Regions from separate parts of the Mesorhizobium sp. M0052 genome, predicted to be linked through region 1. Evidence: riboswitches for the same ligand, from Rfam matches in the RefSeq annotation. Region 1 holds a riboswitch; the other holds the start of a gene.
What was found. A riboswitch is a leader RNA that binds a small molecule or an ion and turns the genes downstream of it on or off. The one in region 1 is predicted to bind S-adenosylmethionine.
Positions count from the first base shown of each region.

Region 2: linked by a shared signal. The riboswitch ahead of NKJ77_RS07055 (O-succinylhomoserine sulfhydrylase) and the one ahead of metX (homoserine O-acetyltransferase MetX) in region 1 are both predicted to bind S-adenosylmethionine.

Region 1 covers NZ_JAMYUS010000001.1:67,402-74,760, forward strand. Annotated here, with positions in the region: gene NKJ77_RS00320 (ABC transporter ATP-binding protein/permease) at 1-267, shown strand, start outside; gene NKJ77_RS00325 (DUF1194 domain-containing protein) at 331-1,119, shown strand; gene NKJ77_RS00330 (glycosyltransferase family 2 protein) at 1,171-2,106, opposite strand; gene NKJ77_RS00335 (DUF1330 domain-containing protein) at 2,437-2,673, shown strand; gene metW (methionine biosynthesis protein MetW) at 2,681-3,295, opposite strand; gene metX (homoserine O-acetyltransferase MetX) at 3,292-4,461, opposite strand; SAM riboswitch at 4,522-4,599, opposite strand; gene hisC (histidinol-phosphate transaminase) at 4,725-5,834, shown strand; gene NKJ77_RS00355 (prephenate/arogenate dehydrogenase family protein) at 5,839-6,774, shown strand; gene NKJ77_RS00360 (sugar kinase) at 6,782-7,359, opposite strand, start outside.
Region 2 covers NZ_JAMYUS010000004.1:253,580-260,938, forward strand. Annotated here, with positions in the region: gene argF (ornithine carbamoyltransferase) at 1-891, shown strand, start outside; gene NKJ77_RS07040 (Hsp33 family molecular chaperone) at 1,000-2,031, shown strand; gene apaG (Co2+/Mg2+ efflux facilitator ApaG/CorD) at 2,217-2,609, opposite strand; gene NKJ77_RS07050 (ceramide glucosyltransferase) at 2,831-3,982, shown strand; gene NKJ77_RS07055 (O-succinylhomoserine sulfhydrylase) at 3,994-5,184, opposite strand; SAM riboswitch at 5,242-5,319, opposite strand; gene NKJ77_RS07060 (2'-deoxycytidine 5'-triphosphate deaminase) at 5,460-6,554, shown strand; gene NKJ77_RS07065 (ABC transporter substrate-binding protein) at 6,656-7,359, shown strand, end outside.

The DNA of each region.
Region 1 (7,359 bases):
GCCTTGCGGCAGCCGAAATGGGTGATCATCGACGAAGCGATGGACGCGTTCGATGGTCCTTCGCTACGAAGGGTGCTGTCCATGTTGGAGAAACGCCTGCCGGAAACCGCGATCCTCAACATCGGGCGCGGACTGCACAATGATCATTTCTTTCCACGCGCATTGAACATCGTGAAGGATACGGGTGCTGCGCCACTGAAACCCGCCCGAGTCAGGACCGGCGCCATCGACCCGCCGCCGAAAGCGGCCGTGCGGCGAAAGAAGTAGAAGGGGCTTTATTTCGCCGCGATCGCGGCGAAGATCACGGATCGAAATATCGGTGGTGCGGCCATGCTCGACGCGTTCAGTCTGTTAGCTTGCCTTGCCTGCACCACGCCCGTGGCTGCCCCGGCCGTTGCCGTGGATGTCGAACTGGTGCTGGCCGTCGACATCTCACAGTCGATGGACGAGAGGGAGTTCGCGCTGCAGCGCGCTGGCTATGTCGAGGCCCTCAGGCATCCCGATTTCATCAAGGCCGTGCGCTCGGGAACCACCGGGCGCATCGCGCTTGCCTATTTCGAATGGGCGGGCGTCGTGCGCGAGGATGGCGTCATCGCCTGGCAGGTGATCGACAGCGCAGAGAGCGCCAACGCCTTCGCCGACAGAATAGAAGCGCGGCCGTTCCGCAGCTTTCGCGGCACCTCGATTTCCGGTGCGCTTGCCTTCGGCGCCGGGCTGTTCGAGGGCACGGGGTTCGATGCGCCACGCAGCGTCATCGACATTTCCGGCGACGGTCCCAACAACACCGGGCTGCCCGTCGCCACGACACGCGATGCGGCGGTGGCCAAGGGCATCGTCATCAACGGCCTGCCGATCCTGATCAGCCCGTCGCCGACGTTCAGCCATCTCGACCAGTATTATGACGACTGCGTCACCGGTGGGCCAGGCTCCTTCGTGTTGCCGATCTATGCGGCCTCGGAATTCGCCACCGCCATACGCCGCAAGCTGATCCTGGAGGTGAGCGGCATCGCCGATGCGACCGTGGTCCCGATCGATGCCGCCGCACCCATGGACTGCCTACAGGGCGAACGCGACCGGCGGCTATATTCCGACCCATATCTGCCGGAACTCGACAAATGAGGTTTGAGGCAGTTCGGAGGGGAAAGCCGCTGCGCGGCTTGTCGGCAAACTTCAGGCCGGCCGTGCACCGTATTTGTCGCGAAATTCGGCATAGAGATCGCGGCGCCAGCGCCGGCCGCCGACATAGCCACGCAACAGCTGCGGCAGCGAATAGCCAAGCGCCTTCGACGACCGGTTGGCCATATAGCCGGAGAACGCCTGCGAAACCCTGCCCTTGAGTGCATCGGCGATGAGCTGCCGGGCGATCATGTAAGGCGGAATGTAGGGGTAGCGGTCGGCGATATAGGGGTGCTTGTCGATCAAGCTCGCATAGGCTTCGACATAGCCGTCCCGGCGACCGGAGATCGAATTCTCCGAGTTGTACTTTTTCCAGTCGATCACTTCGGACAGCTGCGCGCCGCTGCGACGGGCAAAGCGCAGCAACAATTCGCGATCCTGCATGCGCGTGACGTCACTGTCGTAGCCGCCGATGGCCAGCAGCGACTCGCGCCGGGCGGTGATTGCCGACCCGGCAATGAAGATGGTCTGCGCGACAAGGGCCCGCTCCAGCGAGTCGCGGCTCAGCAGCGCCTCGCGGTTGACGCAGTTGGTGCGGCGATTGCCCTTCAGCGACACGAAGGAACTGATCAGCACTTCGAGCGAGGGATTGTTGTCGAACTGCTCCAGCGTCCGCGCCAGGCGATCCGGCAAATAGACGTCGTCGGAATCGAGGAATGTCACCACCGGCGCCTGCGCCCGCTCGATGCCGGCATTGCGGGCGGCATTGGCGCCGCGCCATTTCGAGCCAACATAGATCAGCCGTGGATCGCGGATTTCGGTAAGTGCGGCTGCCGTACCGTCGGTCGAGCCGTCATCGACGACAATGTGTTCGAACCGGGGAAAATTCTGCGCCAGCACGCTCTCCACGGCGCGCACCACCTTGCTGCGGCGATTGTGCGTCGGTGTGATCACCGAGATCAGCGGAGCGAGGTCGGTTGCCTTGGACATGTTGCTTCGATTGTGCCCCGAAATGCCTGGAGGCCGGAGGTTTTGATGGTCGCCGTCCAAGCCTTACCCCGGGATGGCATTCGATTCGACGCTACAAAAAACCAGCGGCAATGTCATCACAAACTGTTGAGCCAGGACGCCGGTAAGCCGGCCGATTACCCCAGACGTAATCGACCGATGGCCATCATGTCTGCAGATTGCGCCAACGAAGCCGGTCGTCGGGCTTCGATCTCACAGGGAGTTCAGCCATGGCCGCCTACGCCGTCGCCCATATGCGTCAAGTCACAATGGGCCCGCAGATTGTCGAGTATCTGCAGGATCGACGCCACATTGGAGCCGTTCGGCGGCCGCTTCCTTGTCCACGGCGGCGACATGGACGTGGTCGAAAACGAATGGCCCGGGCATCTGATCGTCATCGAGTTTCCGGACAGGGCGCATGCGTGGGGCTGGTACGATTCATCAGCCTATCGGGAGATTCTGGCCTTGCGCACCGACAACTCCCACGCCGATGTGATCATCGCCGATGGCGTTCAGCACCCGCACAAGGCGACGGACGTGCTGGAATAGGGGCAAACTACCGCTTCAGCAAGAACACCGCTTGCTGGCCGAAGAAATTCCAGAACCACCATGGCATCGACAGGCCGATCTTCTGGCCGTTGCCGTCGAGCGCGGTGGCTTTCTCGACCGAAGCGCCGAGTTCCTCGACCAGATTGACGAAGTCGCGGATGGTGCAGAAATGGATGTTGGGCGTGTCGTACCAGGAATAGGGCAGGTCCGCGGTCACCGGCATCCGGCCATTGACGAACAGCGACAGCCGCACCCGCCAGTGGCCGAAATTGGGGAAGGAGACGATGGCGCGGTTGCCGATTCGCAGCAGCTCGTCGAGCACCAGCTTCGGGTTGCGGGTCGCCTGCAGCGTCTGAGACAGGACGACGAAGTCAAAACCCTTGTCCGGATAGAATTCGAGGTCGGTATCGGCATCGCCCTGGATGACCGAGAGACCGCGCGCCACGCATTCATTGACGCCGCGCTGTGACAGCTCCAGCCCGCGGCCGTCGACCTGCTTGGTCTCCTGCAGGAGTTCGAGCAGCAGGCCGTCGCCGGAGCCGACATCGAGCACCCGCGACTGCGGCGGTATCAGGTTGGCCACGACTTCGAGGTCGACGCGCTGGCTGCCATTGACGCTCATGAGGCGAGCCCCCTTGCGCGGGCCGCCGAGCCGATGAAGCCCTTGACGGCGGCAAACAGTTCGGGTTCATCGAGCAGGAAGGCATCATGGCCGCGGTCGGTGTCGATCTCGACGAAGGAGACGGAGGCGCCGGCGGCGTTGAGCGCATGCACGATCGAGCGGCTCTCCTCGGTCGGGAACAGCCAGTCCGAGGTGAAGGACACCAGGCAGAAGCGGGTCTTGGTCCCGGCAAAGGCATCTGCCAACCGGCCGCCATGGTCGGCGGCGAGGTCGAAATAATCCATCGAACGGGTCATGTAGAGGTAGGAGTTGGCGTCGAAGCGGTCGACGAATGTCATGCCCTGGTGGCGCAGATAGCTTTCGATCTGGAAATCTGCGTCGAAACCGAAGGTCAGTGCTTCGCGGTCCTGCAGATTGCGGCCGAATTTCCGATGCAGGGCGGCTTCCGACAGATAGGTGATGTGGGCGGCCATGCGCGCCACGGCGAGCCCCTTTTCCGGGCGCTTGCCGTGCTCGAAATATTTGCCGCCATGCCAGTCCGGATCGGCCATGACGGCCTGCCGGCCGACCTCGTGGAAGGCGATGTTCTGCGAGGAATGGCGTGCGCCTGTGGCGATCGGCAGGGCCGAGAAGACGCGCTCGGAATAGCACGATGCCCATTCCAGCACCTGCATGCCGCCCATCGAGCCGCCGAGCACGCAAAACAGCTTTTCGATGCCGAAATGGTCGACCAGCATCAATTGCGCCCGCACCATGTCGCGGATGGTGATGATTGGCAGGTCGAGGCCGTAGGGCTTGCCGGTGGCGGGATTGGTCGAGGCCGGACCGGTGGAGCCGAGGCACCCGCCGATGACGTTGGAGCAGATGACGAAGAAGCGGTTGGTGTCGATGATCTTGCCGGGACCGATCAGCACTTCCCACCAGCCGGGCTTGCCGGTCACCGGATTGGTGTTGGCGACATGCTGGTCGCCGGTCAGCGCGTGGCAGACCAGGATGGCGTTGGTGCGGGCATCGTTGAGGGTGCCATAGGTCTGGTAGGCGATCTGGAACGGCGACAAAAGCGTGCCGGCGTCGAGCTTCAGCGGCTTGTCAGGGCCAAAACGCAACACCGGGCTCGACGGGCTGTCGGCCTCGTTGTTGGTTTTTGTAGCGCGGAGCGCGGCCATGTGACTCTCCTTGCCCGCCGTCAGGCAATAAAAAACCGGCAATGCGATCGCAAAGCCGGTTACGTCACGCAAACGGCCCTTTAGCGAGTTGTTTAACGTGGCTGCAAGCCGACCGGCCAAATCACCACGGAACTGTTGCGTTCTTCTAGAACTCGTGCGGCCCGGCGTCAACGGCCAGCTATGCCCGCCTCTCGACATTCGCGGCTACGGCTTGTATTTCCGCTGCGGCCTCCGGACGGAGGCATTCTGGATGGATTTGCGACATGGACAAGACAGCGGGCAAGGCACGGCCGACGCCCCGCGCGGGCATCATGGACATCGACGCCTATGTACCGGGCAAGAGCACGGCACCTGCCGGCGTCGCCAAGGTCCATAAATTGTCGTCGAACGAGAACCCGCTCGGCCCGTCGCCGAAGGCGATCGAGGCCGCGCGCGAAGTGGCCAGCAAGCTTGATGTCTATCCCGACGGCACCGCCCGCCGGCTGCGCGAGGCGATCGCCGAGGTGCACGGCCTCAACCCGGCAAACATCATCTGCTCCAACGGTTCCGACGAGATACTTGGCCTGCTGGCGCAGACCTATCTTGCGCCAGGCGATGAGGCGATTTTTACCGAACATGCCTTCATGGTCTACAAGATCTACATTCAGTCGGCGGGGGCCAAGCCGGTTGCTGTGAAGGAAACCCAGGAGCGCGCCGACGTCGACGCGATCCTGGCCGCGGTGACGCCGCGGACCAAAATCATCTTCCTCGCCAATCCCAACAATCCGACCGGCACCTATCTGCCTTTCCAGGAGGTCCGCCGCCTGCATTCCACGCTCCCGGGCAACGTGCTTCTGGTGCTGGACGCGGCCTATGCCGAGTACGTCAGGCGCAATGACTATGAGGCAGGTATCGAGCTGGCGGGCAGCGCGCAGAATGTGGTCATGACCCGCACCTTCTCCAAGCTCGGCCTTGGCGGCGCGCGCATCGGCTGGATGTATGGCCCACTGCACATCGTCGATGCCATCAACCGTATCCGCGGCCCTTTCAACGTTAACGCAACAGCGATCGAGGCCGGCATTGCCGCCATCCGCGACCGCGCCCATGTCGAGCGCAGTTCGTTGCACAACGAGACCTGGCTTACCTGGTTGAATGAAGAACTGACGAAGCTTGGGCTGCGCGTGACGCCCAGCGTCGGCAATTTCGTCCTCATCCACTTTCCCGACGACAAGAAGCATTCGGCTGAGGCGGCGGACGATTACCTCACCCAGCGCGGCTATATATTGCGGCGCGTTACCGGCTATGGCTTTCCCAACGCGCTGCGCATGAGCGTCGGCACCGAAGAAGCAAATCGCGGCGTCATCGATGCCCTCACGACATTCCTGAAAAGCTGAAACAATGACAGCACCGATGTTTGAAAAGATCGCGCTGGTCGGCATCGGCCTGATCGGCTCGTCGCTGGCCCGCATCATCCGCCGCGAGGGCCTGGCCCGCCATGTCGCCATCGCGACGCGCAGCCCGGCCACGCTGGCACGGGCGAAGGAGCTCGGTCTTGGCGAGAGCTACACCACCGACGCCAGGGAAGCGGTCCGCAATGCCGACCTGATCATCGTCTCGGTGCCAGTGGGATCGTCGGGCGAGGTGGCGCAAGAGATCGCGCCGGGGCTGAAAAAGGGCGCCATCCTCACCGATGTCGGTTCGACCAAGGCCTCGGTCATTGCGCAAATACAGCCCTATGTACCGGACGGCGTGCACTTTATTCCGGGGCACCCGCTGGCAGGTACGGAGAAATCGGGCCCGGATGCGGGTTTCGCCGACCTGTTCGCAAACCGCTGGTGCATCTTCACGCCGCTGCCGGGAACCGATCCGGCCGCGCTGGAAAAGCTGTCGGAATTCTGGCGGCGCTGCGGCTCCAACATCGACACGATGGACCCGCAGCATCATGACATGACGCTGGCCATCGTTTCGCATCTTCCGCACATCATTGCCTACAACATCGTCGGCACGGCCGACGATCTGGAATCGGTGACCAAGTCGGAAGTGATCAAATATTCGGCTTCCGGTTTCCGCGACTTCACCCGTCTGGCCGCCTCCGACCCGACCATGTGGCGCGACGTGTGCCTGCACAACAAGGATGCCATCCTGGAAATGCTGGCGCGCTTTTCGGAGGACCTCGCCTCGCTGCAGCGGGCGATCCGCTGGGGCGACGGCGACAAGCTGTTCGACCTGTTCACCCGCACCCGGGCCGTTCGCCGTTCGATCATCGAGGCCGGCCAGGATATCGACGTGCCGGATTTCGGCCGCCAGGCGGTCGAGCACCCGGTGAAAAGTTAAATCTGTTTCAGACGGGCCAGGTCGCCGCGACCATGGCCATTGCCTCGTCCCTGTTTGGCGCCCCCAGCCGGCCGCCGAAGCGCTGGCATTTGAGCGCGGCCGCCGCGCTGGCAAAGCGCAACGCGTGCTCGACCGGCATGGCCTCAGCAAGTCCAACGGCAAAGGCGCCGTGGAAAACGTCGCCGGCGGCCAGCGTGTCGACCGCCTTGATCTTCGGCGCCGCGATGTGGCGCACGCATCCGGCGGACCGGTCATGCCACCAGCTTCCCACGGCGCCGCCGGTAACCGCGACAAAGGCGTCTGTGCGGCTGGCGAGGTCGGCGCAGGCGGTTTCGGGATCCAGCGCGTGGTCGCAGATAATGCGTGCAGCCGTCTCCGAAGCGACGATGTGCGACGCCAGCGGCAACAGACGCTCCAGCACCTCCAGCGGCGCCGTGTCGGCGTCGAGGATTGCCGGGCAACCGGCGTCGCGCGCGGCGGTCAAGGCAAGAGCGGCGGCGCCCGGCCAGCGCACATCGACCAGCACGGCATCGAAGCCGGAAAGATCGGCGACAGGCACCGCCTCGGGGTCGGCCTGCGCCTTTG
Region 2 (7,359 bases), on a different contig from region 1:
GATCTTTCCGCCGTTTCCGAAGGCGATCTGCGCCTGATGCTGGACGATGCGGTGGTGCGCAAGGCGCGCCTCAAGGCCGGCGAACGGACCAAACCGCTCGAAGGCAAGGTGCTGGCCATGATCTTCGACAAGCCGTCGACGCGCACGCGCGTGTCCTTCGACGTCGGCATGCGACAGCTCGGCGGCGAGACCATCATGCTGACCGGCACCGAAATGCAGCTCGGCCGTTCCGAGACCATTGCCGACACCGCCAAGGTGCTGTCGCGCTATGTCGACGCCATCATGATCCGCACCACGTCGCATGAGCGGCTGCTCGAGCTGACCGAGAATGCCACGATTCCGGTCATCAACGGGCTGACCGACGACACCCATCCCTGTCAGCTGATGGCCGACATCATGACCTTCGAGGAGCATCGCGGTCCGGTTGCCGGCAAGACCATCGCCTGGACCGGCGACGGCAACAACGTGCTGCATTCGCTGCTCGAAGCTTCGGCGCGGTTCCGCTTCAACCTGAACGTCGCAGTGCCGGAAGGCAGCGAGCCGGCGCAAAAGCATATCGACTGGTCGAAGAGCAATGGCGGCAAGCTGCACTTCACCCGCTCGCCCGAGGAAGCCGTCGACCAAGCCGACTGCATCGTCACCGACTGCTGGGTGTCGATGGGCCAGGAACACCGCGCCCGCGGCCACAATGTCTTCTCGCCCTATCAGGTCAATGCGGCGCTGATGGCCAGGGCCAAGCCCGACGCCCTGTTCATGCACTGCCTGCCGGCGCATCGCGGCGAGGAAGTCACCGACGAGGTCATCGACGGTCCGCATTCGGTTGTCTTCGACGAAGCCGAGAACCGGCTCCACGCCCAGAAGGCGGTTTTGGCCTGGTGTCTGGGCGCTTGATCTCCAGGCGCTTGATCTCCAAGCGCTTGATCCGGGGCGGCGCGATGCCTATTTGCGCCCCATCACGCAAATCAAGCGCGTTTGGACGCATGCACCCCTCCGGGCCGCATGGCCGCGCCCTGGAGCTTTGTCATGTTGGAAACGCATCAAGTGACTGAACATCACCCCAAACTCGGCGAGTTCGGCTATGCCGGCGACGATCATGTCGTACCCTTCGAGGTCGGCCCGCTCGACGTGCGCGGCCGCACCGTGCAACTCGGGCCGATGCTCGACGCCATCCTCAACCGTCACGACTATCCCGAGCCGGTCGCCCGCCTGCTCGCGGAAGCCTGTGTGCTGACGGTGCTGCTCGGCACCTCGCTCAAATTCGAAGGCAAGTTCATCCTGCAGACCCGCACCGACGGCCCGGTCGACATGCTGGTCGCGGATTTCTCCACGCCTTCGGCATTGCGCGCCTATGCGCGTTTCGACGCCGACCGGCTGGAGGCCCTGGTGGCCGCAGGCCAGACCTCGCAGCAGACGCTGCTGGGCAGCGGCGTTTTGGCGCTGACCATCGACCAGGGCGCGCACACGCAGCGCTATCAGGGCATCGTCCAGCTCGACGGCGAGACGCTGGAGGACGCCGCGCGCACCTATTTCCGCCAGTCGGAGCAGATCCCGACCGACCTCAGGCTGTCGGTGGCCAAGCTTCTGACGCCAGGTCCCGGCGGCGCTCGTGAGCAGTGGCGCGCCGGCGGCATCCTGGCGCAGTTCCTGCCGCAGTCACCCGAGCGCATGCGCGTGCCCGACATTTCGGGCGGCGACGGCGATCCGCGTGACGTGACGCAGGAGCCGGCCGACAATTCGTGGCGCGAGCTGGTGGCGCTGCTCGGCACCATCGAGCCGACCGAGCTGATCGACCCGACCATCGGCGCCGAGCGGCTGCTCTACAGGCTGTTCCACGAACATGGCGTGCGCGTCTTCGGCGGCGTGCCGGTCGCCGACCAATGTTCCTGCTCAAGGGACAAGATACGCGGCATCCTCGAGGGGTTTTCCGCGCAGGAGATCAAGGACAGCACCGAAGATGGCGGCATCCACGTCGCCTGCGAGTTCTGCTCGAAGCAGTACGACTTCGACCCGGCGGAGTTTGCAACTCAGTAGCATCTCTTCCTTCTCCCCGTTCACGGGGAGAAGGTGCCCGAAGGGCGGATGAGGGCAGCGCGAACTTTGGTGAATGGCCGCGCATAGCCTAGGTCATGTGCGTGGAAGATAACCTCATGACTCTGGCGCTGCCCCTCATTGCCCTGCCGGGCATTTCTCCCCGTATAGTGACGGGGAGAAAACCCCTAATTCACCGTCCGTCGGGTCCCCGGCAGATCCAGCGAAAACGCGGGAATAGCGACGTCGAACGTCTCGCCCTTTTTGTTGCGCATGGTGTAGTGGCCGACCATGAAGCCGGAGGGCGTCGAGAGCGGGCAGCCTGACGTGTATTGATAGCTGTCGCCGGGATTGAGCTCAGGCTGGTCGCCGACCACGCCGGCGCCGCGCACTTCCTCGACCCGGCCGCTGCCGTCGGTGATGTGCCAGTAACGCGCCATAAGCTGCACGAAATCGTCCGACTGGTTGTCGATCGTCACCTGGTAGCCCCAGACATAACGGTTCTCCGCCGGGTCCGAGCGGTCCTCCAGGTAGAACGGTCTGACCTGCACTTCGATGTTGCGCGTGACGGCGCGGTACATGGGCTGCTCCGGTTGCGCAGCAGGGAACATTTGTCGCGCCATGCGGTTTGATACGCGCAGAGCGGCATGTCCTGCCAGCCTCAAAGCGCAGTGCCGACAAACAATGTCATTTAAGTGACACATGACAATGTTGGTGTGCGCAAACCTTGCCGGCGACTCAAGGCCCATCTGTCGACTGACAAAGCAGCCGCGAGCGGCCTTTCCGGAGTGACCAGATCTCGATGGAACCAGCTCTCACAGCCGCCTTCGCTTCCTCCGCTTTGCTTCTTTCCAATCTCGCCAGCATCCTGCTTGCTTCGTCGAAACTGCAAGCGCGTCGCCTTATCCCTCCGCCGTCCGGCGAGCAGCCACCGGTCTCGATCGTCGTGCCGTCGCGCGGCGTGGAGCCGTTCACACAAGAGACGCTGCAGCGAGCCTTCTCGCTCGACTGGCCGCGCTACGAACTGATCTTCTGCGTCGCTCACGCCGACGATCCCGTCGTCAAACTGATAAACAGGGCGATCGTCCTGTTTCCCAACGTGCCGGCCCGGCTGCTGATCGGCGACGACCGCGTCAGCAGCAACCCGAAGCTCAACAACTGCGTCAAGGGCTGGGAAGCGGCGCGCTATCATTGGGTTATTCTGGCGGATTCCAACGTGCTGATGCCAAGGGATTACGTCCAGCACCTGATGGCGGCCTGGCGGACCAATACCGGGCTTATCTGCTCGACGCCGATCGGCTCTCGGCCGGATGGCTTTTGGGCCGAGGTCGAATGCGCGTTCCTCAACACGCTGCAGGCGCGCTGGCAATATGCCGGCGAGGCGCTCGGTCTCGGCTTTGCCCAGGGCAAGAGCATGCTGTGGAACAAGCCGATGCTCGATACCAATGGCGGTATCCGCGCGCTGGCCGCCGAGATCGCCGAGGATGCTGCTGCAACCAAGCTGGTCAACGGACTGGGCCTGCACGTCAATCTCGTTGCCTCGCCTTTCGAGCAACCACTGGGGCAGCGCCGACTTGCCGACATCTGGTCGCGCCAGGCGCGCTGGGCGCGGTTGCGCCGCGTCACCTTCCCACTGTTTTTCGCACCCGAGATCCTGACCGGCGTCGCCGTGCCGTTGGCGTTGGCGCTGGTGGCGGCCGCAAGTGCCGGCATCAGCCTGCCGGCCACGGTGATGGCCGTGCTGACGGCGGCCTACATTCCCGAATGCGCGCTGGCCGCGGCCAAGGGCTGGCATCTGTCGCTGCGCATGGTCCCGGCGATGATGGTCCGCGACATGATGCTTCCCGCCATCTGGGCGCGCGGCTGGCTGAGCGGCGCCGTCGACTGGCGCGGCAACACCATGACCATCGGCACCAAGACGGCCGAACTGGAAGAGGTTTCGTCGGGAGCGTGACGCCTCGCGGCCTATCCGGCTGCCTTCAGCGCCTGCGCAACGTCCTCCAGCAGATCGTCCGTATCCTCAAGACCGACCGACAGCCTGAGCGTTCCCGGCCCGATGCCAAGCTCGGCGCGAGCTTCGTCGCTGAGGTTCTTGTGCGTGGTGGTCGCCGGATGGGTGATCAGGCTCTTGGCGTCGCCGAGATTGTTGGAGATCAGCACGATGTCGAGCGCGTTCTGCAAGGCGAAGGCCGCCTGCTTGCCGCCCTTGACGTCGAGGCAGATCAGCGTCGATCCGCCCGTCATCTGCTTCTTGACGATGTCGGCCTGCGGGTGGTCGGCGCGGCCGGGATAGATGACGCGGGCGATTTCCGGCCGTCCTGCCAGGAAATCCGCGATCTTGGCCGCGCTTTCCGTCTGCTGGCGCACCCGAACCGGCAGCGTCTCCAGGCCCTTGAGCAGCGTCCAGGCATTGAACGGCGACAGGCTCGGGCCGGTGTGGCGGAAATAGTCGTGCAAATTCTCGTCGATCCATTTCTTGTCCGACAGGATGATGCCGCCGAGACAGCGTCCCTGGCCGTCAATGTGCTTGGTCGCGGAGTAGACGACGATATGGGCGCCGAGCTGCAAGGGCTTCTGCTGCAAGGGCGTGGCAAAGACATTGTCGACGATCAGCCTGGCGCCGATCGAGGTGGCGAGCGCCGCCACCGCTGCGATGTCGACCACTTCCAGCGTCGGATTGGTCGGGCTTTCCAGGAAGAACAGTTTCGTGTTCGGCCGCACCGCCTTTTCCCAGTTGGCGATGTCGGTGCCGTCGACCAGCGTTGCCTCGATGCCGTATTTCGGCGCCAGCGTCTCCACCACCCAGCGGCAGGAGCCGAACAGCGCGCGCGCCGCAACGATATGGTCGCCGGCCTTGGCGCTGCACAGGAGCGCTGCCGTCACCGCCGCCATGCCGGACGCCGTGGCGCGCGCATCTTCGGCACCCTCCAGCGCGCACATGCGCTTTTCGAACATGTCGACGGTAGGGTTGGCGTAGCGCGAATAGATGAAGCCCGGCTCCTCGCCCTTGAAACGGGCTTCCGCGGCCTGCGCCGTTTCATAGACATAGCCCTGGGTGAGATACATCGCTTCCGACGTCTCGCCGAACTGTGAACGCAGTGTTCCCCCGTGCACGAGTGCGGTCTGAGGCTTCCAGTTACGCTTCTTGGTGCTCATCGCTTTTGTTCCAGACACAAAAAAACCGGCCGCGAAAGTCGCAACCGGTCCATATGGCCTTGCGGCCCGACGGTCCTTTAGCGACTTGTTTAACGTGGCTGCAAGCCGACCGGCCAAATCACCACGGGATAACGACCCTTTAGACCTCACCTGCGCTTGCGTCAATTGCCGGCTTCATTAAGAGGTTTGTACCAGGCAGGTTCCGCAATAATATCCAGCGGTTTTGCGGCAAGAACCTGCCACAAAGAGACCGACCTTGGAGCGGAGCCAGCCTTTTGCGGCAGACAGGCATTCTTCCCGATCAGGACATTTCCGCGCTGTTTCAGTCCGGCGCGCTGGAGTCGCCGCGCGCGCTCGATGTCGACCAGGTGCAGCCGGCGAGCCTCGATCTGAGGCTCGGCGACAAGGCTTTTCGCGTGCGCGCCTCCTTCCTGCCGGGTCCCGATCATCTGGTGGCCGACAAGCTTCACCGGCTGAAATTGCATGAGTTCAGTCTCGCCGAGGGCGCGGTGCTGGAAACCGGCTGCGTCTACATCGTGCCGCTGCTCGAAAGCCTGGCGCTGCCCGCAAACGTGTCCGCCTCGGCCAACCCGAAGAGCTCGACAGGCCGGCTCGACATCTTCACCCGGGTGATGACCGATCGCGGCCATGAGTTCGACAAGATCGCCGCCGGCTATCACGGGCCGCTTTATCTTGAAGTCAGTCCGCGCACCTTCCCGATCGTCGTGCGCGCCGGATCGCGACTGTCGCAGATCCGCTTTCGCACCGGAAACGCGCTGTTGTCGGAGGCAGAGCTGAACGAATTGCACCGCGCCGAGATGCTGGTGGCGACCGAGCCGCCCAACATTTCCGGCGGCGGCATTGCGCTGTCGATCGATCTCGACGGCGACCAGAACGGCCTGGTCGGCTATCGCGGCAAGCATCACACCGGCTTGGTCGATGTCGACAAGCGCGCCGCCCAGGATGCCGTCGATTTCTGGGAGCCGCTCTACAAGAGCGGCGCCGGCGAACTGGTGCTCGACCCGGACGAGTTCTACATCCTGGTCAGCCGCGAAGCCGTGCACGTGCCGCCGCTCTACGCCGCCGAGATGACGCCCTTCGATCCGCTGGTTGGCGAATTCCGTGTTCACTATGCCGGCTTCTTCGATCCGGGCTTCGGCCATTCGGCCTCAGGCGGCACCGGCAGCCGGGCGGTGCTCGAAGTGCGCAGCCACGAAGTGCCGTTCATCCTCGACCACGGCCAGATCGTCGGCCGGCTGGTCTACGAACACATGCTGAAGCGGCCGCAGGCGCTTTACGGCACCGATCTCGGCTCGAATTACCAGGCGCAAGGCCTCAAGCTCTCCAAGCATTTCCGCCCCGCCGGCTGAACCTTCGATCACCGTCAGGCAAAATACTTGCCTGCGCTGCCTCACCATGCTTGGCTGCCTTTCGGTGGCCGGCAAGAGAACGGCGCGCAAGGGGAACCAAAATGCAGATTTCAAGATGGATCATATCGGCAGCGAGCGCTGCCATGCTGGTGATATCGGCCGGCTCGCTGGCTGAGGCGCAGGAGAAATTGAAGATCGGCACCGAGGGCGCCTATCCGCCCTTCAACACCATCACCGCGGACGGCAAGATCGAGGGCTTCGACATCGACATTGCCAATGCGCTGTGTGCGCAGATGAAGGTCGAGTGCGAGATCGTCACCCAGGACTGGGACGGCATCATCCCGGCGCTGCAGGCGAAAAAGTTCGACGCCATCATCGCCTCGATGAGCATCACCGAGGAGCGCAAGAAACAGGTCGCCTTCACCAACAAATACTACACGACGCCGCTGGCACTGGTGGCGCCGAAGGACAGCGACCTCACTTCCACCGAACCGGCAGCCCTTGCCGGCAAGACGGTGGGCGCGCAGGCCTCGACCACCCAGGCCGACTATGCGCAGGACGCCTATGGCAAGGCCGGCGCCGAGGCGAAACTCTACCCCACCCAGGAAGAGGCGATCACCGACCTGCAGAACGGCCGTCTCGATGCCGTCATCTCCGACAAGTTCGTGCTGATGGACTGGCTGAAGAAGGCGAGCGAAGGCTGCTGCAAGCTTGTCGGCGACGTCAAGGGCACCCAGACCCAAGCCGGCATCGCTGTCCGCCTGGAAGACACGGCGCTGCGCGACAAGCTGAATGCGGCGATAGA